Regions from separate parts of the Oceanobacillus sp. FSL W7-1309 genome, predicted to be linked through region 1. Evidence: riboswitches for the same ligand, from Rfam matches in the RefSeq annotation. Region 1 holds a riboswitch; the other holds the start of a gene.
What was found. Region 1 has a riboswitch for glycine ahead of gcvT (glycine cleavage system aminomethyltransferase GcvT). Riboswitches for the same ligand answer to the same signal wherever they lie in the genome.
Positions count from the first base shown of each region.

Region 1 (2,476 bases):
TGTTCCAGCTTACTTCGATCCTTACCATATTTTTCGATAAAGGAATCATAATTTCCTAGATGACCAGGTCGAAGTATTGTAATTAAATTAAATATCTCAATTAATCGGTTTTGTACAGGTGTAGCTGTTAAAAGCAAGCAGTACTTCTTTTTAATTGCACGTACAAATTGATAGTTTTTTGTTTTATGATTTTTAAGCTTATGCGCTTCATCAATCAGAATAAAATCATATTCCGTGTCAATTATTTCTTCACGGTTAGGAGAACGTTTTGCTGTATCAAGGGAGGAAATAATAATCGGATTTTCTTTCCAACTATAATTCTTCCGATGTGCAACTGCTGGTATATAAAACTTTTCATTCAATTCCTTCACCCATTGGTTAACAAGCGATGCAGGAACGAGAATAAGTGCATTTTTTACTAATCCCCGAATCATGTATTCTTTTAAAATAAGACCTGCTTCAATTGTTTTTCCTAATCCGACCTCATCTGCTAATATTGCACGACCATTCATCTTTTCAATTGCTTGTTCAGCAACATCGGTTTGGTGATCTAAAAAGTTAACATGTGGAAGATACTCTAATGCACGTAACCCATTAAAAGAAGGTGAACTTGTTGTTAACTCAGCTTGAAATGCCATCGAAAAGAGTTCCCAATTGGAGAAAGGACCCTCTTTGCTAATGGCTGTTTCTAGAGCATTGATAAAGGCTGAATCTTTTTGTAGTTCAATAGAATCCATATGTTGAACACACATCCTATTATTAAAATTTGGATTTCACTATAATTTTGCTTTTTGATATGTTATAATTCAAAGTGAAATAGAGTTCCTTACATTCTGATACATAGTATAACCAAATATAAATTTTTCATTAGCGGATGATTACAAGGGGAGAGCTTACATTATGTAACGCCGAAGGAGCAAGTTAAGAGCGAATCTCTCAGGCAAAAAGACTCTTGTAGGACGCAACTCTGGAGAGTGTTTACTTAGAATTAGTAAACCACCCACGAAGCAAATACTTATACAGTCATCCAACGTTCGTATAAGTATGCAACTTTCTGGTTTAAGGACAGAGATTTCTTCGGTAAGGAAGGAATCTCTATTTTTATGCACTTTTTCAACAAAATTAGGAGGAGTGGATGGTATGAGCGAGTTGAAACGAACACCTATTTTTTCGGAATATGGAAAATACGGGGCGAAAACAATTGATTTTGGGGGCTGGGATTTACCAGTACAATTTACTGGGATCAAACAGGAACACGAAGCAACCAGAACAAAAGCAGGGCTATTTGATGTGTCACATATGGGGGAAATTGCTGTAAAGGGCCCTAAAAGCTTAGAATTTCTGCAATACGTTATGACAAATGATGTGACCAAGCTCGTGCCAAACCGAGCACAATACACGATTATGTGCTATGAAAACGGGGGAACAGTCGATGATCTAATTATTTATATGCTTGCAGAAAATGATTATTTGTTAGTGGTGAATGCAGCGAATACAGAAAAAGATTATGAGTGGCTGCTCCAGCATAACACATACAGCGAAAAGGAAGTAACGATTACCAATACCTCAGCTGATTATGTTCAATTTGCATTACAGGGACCGAATTCAGAGGAGATATTGCAGCAGCTTGCAAAAACCAATCTATCCGAGATCAAGTTTTTCCGCTTCGATGCAAATGTTCCGCTGGAAAATTCAGAACATACTGCAATTGTTTCGCGTACTGGCTATACTGGTGAAGATGGATTTGAAATCTATATTGACAAATCAGAAGGTCCTGCTTTGTGGAATCGGCTGCTTGAGGCAGGAAAAGACAAAGGGCTCGAGCCAATTGGACTTGGCGCGCGTGATACACTTCGTTTCGAAGCAGGTCTTGCATTGTATGGTCAGGAATTATCAAAGGATATCAGCCCAATTGAAGCGGGGCTTTCGTTTGCTGTAAAAGTGAACAAAGAAGCAGATTTTATAGGGAAATCTGTACTAAAAGAGCAAGTGGAAAATGGAACGACAAGAAAATTAGTTGGAATTGAAATGATCGATAAAGGCATTCCACGGCATGGATATACGGTATTGAAGGATGATCAAGTGATTGGGTTTGTAACATCTGGTACACAATCCCCAACTTTTAACAAAAATATTGGATTAGCACTTATTGATTCCGAGTTTGCAAATGAAGGTACAGAATTAGAAGTCCAAGTTCGAAAACGCAAATTAAAAGCAATTATTGTAAAGACACCATTTTATAAACGAGATAAATAGGGGGCATCGTAATGGAATTTCGTTATTTACCTATGACTGAAACCGATCAAGAAGAAATGCTGCAAACAATCGGAGTTTCAACCACAGATGAGCTTTTTTCAGACATTCCAAGTAGTGTACGCTTTCAAGGAGAATTGAACTTAAAAAAGCCAGCAAATGAATACGAATTAAAAAAAGAACTAACTGAAATGGCAAATAAAAATGCTAGTTTAAAACAATA
Region 1 is NZ_JBBOBX010000002.1:785,830-788,305, reverse strand. It holds gene NST46_RS16595 (DEAD/DEAH box helicase) at 1-737, opposite strand, end outside; glycine riboswitch at 875-962, shown strand; glycine riboswitch at 966-1,071, shown strand; gene gcvT (glycine cleavage system aminomethyltransferase GcvT) at 1,141-2,256, shown strand; gene gcvPA (aminomethyl-transferring glycine dehydrogenase subunit GcvPA) at 2,268-2,476, shown strand, end outside.

Region 2 (2,476 bases), 630 kb from region 1:
CCTTCTGGCATTACATAATTTAATGCGACTGAAATTAAAACAACTGCAGTCGAAAAGAACAATGCATTGGAAGGAACCTTTCTTTTATCAAGCTTGGCAAATTTTTCCGGTGCATTTTTCTCTTTAGCGAGTGAATATACCATCCGGCTTGTACTGAAGATGGCACTATTACATGCTGAAGCAGCAGAAGTTAGAACGACAAAATTGATGATACCAGCAGCACCAACGATACCAACTACCGTAAAGACTTGGACGAATGGACTTTCAGTTGGGCTGATAGCGGTCCATGGATACACACTCATAATAACAAGAAGTGCACCTATATAAAAAATGATAATTCGAATAGGAATATTATTTATCGCTTTAGGTATAACTTTCTCTGGATTTTCTGTTTCTCCCGCTGTAAGTCCTACAAGTTCGATACCAACAAACGCAAATACGACCATTTGAAAAGAGAGGATGAAACCATTTACACCATTTGGAAACATGCCTCCGTGGTTCCATAGATTCGTGAAACTCGCTCCACCTGCATCCGTGGAAAAACCACTTATAATCATAACAATACCTGTAACTATTAAGGCTAGAATTGCGATGACTTTAATTAATGCGAACCAGAATTCCATTTCTCCAAACAGTTTTACGGTGGCCAAGTTCATACATAATAAAATAACAAGCGCGATTAATCCTGGCATCCATTGTGGTATCGTTGGAAACCAATACTGGGTATAGAGGCCAACTGCTGTTAAGTCAGCCATTGCAATGGAAATCCAACAGAACCAATATGTCCAGCCAGTTAAAAATGCTGTCATTTCACCTAAATAATCTCTTACAAAGTCAACAAACGAATGATAGCTTAAATTACTTAACAGCAATTCTCCAAGGGCACGCATGATTAAAAAGAGAACAGCACCTGTAATCAAGTATGCGAATAATATGGATGGCCCTGCTAAATGTATTGATTTTCCTGCACCAAGAAATAATCCCGTACCAATTGCTCCACCAATAGCTATCAGTTGTACGTGTCTGTTTTTTAAACCCCTATCTAATTTTTGTTCTTGCATACAATTCCCTTCTCTCAACCTTTTTGATAATTATTAATTGATTTAGTTGCTAGTTCTTCAGTCTTTTATAAAATCATCATTTCAATTATATAACTGAAAAATCCCACATTTAAAAAAAGGATAGAGAAGGGCTATATTATTTCCATTCTCTGTCCTTTTACCTGAAAGTTTATCCTTCTATAATAGAAGGTCCCCTTTGGTGGCATAAATTGCACTCTCCAGAGTAGCGTCCTGTATTGGTGCTTTTACCTGAGAGATTAATTCCAATGGTTTTTTTGGAACTTGCTCCTTCGGTGGCGATATACTTCGCTCTCTCCCAATACAATCATCCGCAAGTTATGTAACTGTATAATATACTTAATTGTAATAACAATAGAATTTTTATTATAGCATATTATTTGATATCTCATCAATGTCATTACATTAAATTTAAAGCAGTTCCGAGATATAAATTCTTGTCCTGATCAAAACGATTATCGTGCTGCAGCACTGGAAAAAGCAAAAAAATGTTCAGTAAACCTTCAAGAATATTAAAAAGGTCAACGGCGTCTGAATCTGCCAAATATGTAAAGAGTTTAACATTTGATTCGTGCGGAAAAGTTGAGAAAAGAAGAAGAATGGATGTTATTAGATAACTAAGTAAACAGTCAAAAAATAACAGAACAGAGATTAGTAGGGCGTAAATTGGGCAATTACGTAACATTTAATAAAAAAAAACCTCGCCACAATTATAATTGTAACGAGGGTTTCCTATTATATTACCCAATAGAGCCTTCCATCTCGAACTTAATCAATCTGTTCATCTCTACTGCATATTCCATTGGAAGTTCTTTTGTAAATGGCTCGATGAAGCCCATTACGATCATTTCTGTTGCTTCTTCCTCTGTTAATCCTCTACTCATCAAGTAGAACAATTGCTCTTCAGATACTTTAGAAACTTTCGCTTCGTGCTCCAATGAAATGTTATCATTTAAAATTTCATTGTATGGAATAGTATCAGAGAACGATTCGTTATCCATGATTAGCGTGTCACATTCGATGTTTGCACGTGCACCGTCTGCTTTACGTCCAAAGTGTACAAGACCGAGGTACGAAACCTTTCCGCCTTGTTTAGAGATTGATTTTGAAACAATTGTTGAAGACGTGTTTGGTGCTAAGTGATGCATTTTTGCACCTGCGTGCTGTAATTGTCCTTTACCAGCAATAGCGATAGATAGCGTGTTACCACGTGCACCTTCGCCTTTTAATAAAATCGCAGGGTATTTCATCGTTAATTTCGAACCGATGTTACCATCAATCCATTCCATCGTTCCATTTGCATCAACTACTGCACGTTTTGTAACTAGGTTGTATACGTTGTTTGCCCAGTTTTGAATCGTTGTATAACGGCAATATGCATCTTTTTTAACAACGAT
Region 2 is NZ_JBBOBX010000002.1:1,418,016-1,420,491, forward strand. It holds gene NST46_RS19585 (amino acid permease) at 1-1,061, opposite strand, end outside; glycine riboswitch at 1,209-1,285, opposite strand; glycine riboswitch at 1,289-1,390, opposite strand; gene sufB (Fe-S cluster assembly protein SufB) at 1,820-2,476, opposite strand, start outside.
Region 2: it holds a riboswitch for glycine, as region 1 does, so the genes downstream of both, NST46_RS19585 (amino acid permease) here and gcvT (glycine cleavage system aminomethyltransferase GcvT) in region 1, are expected to answer to the same signal.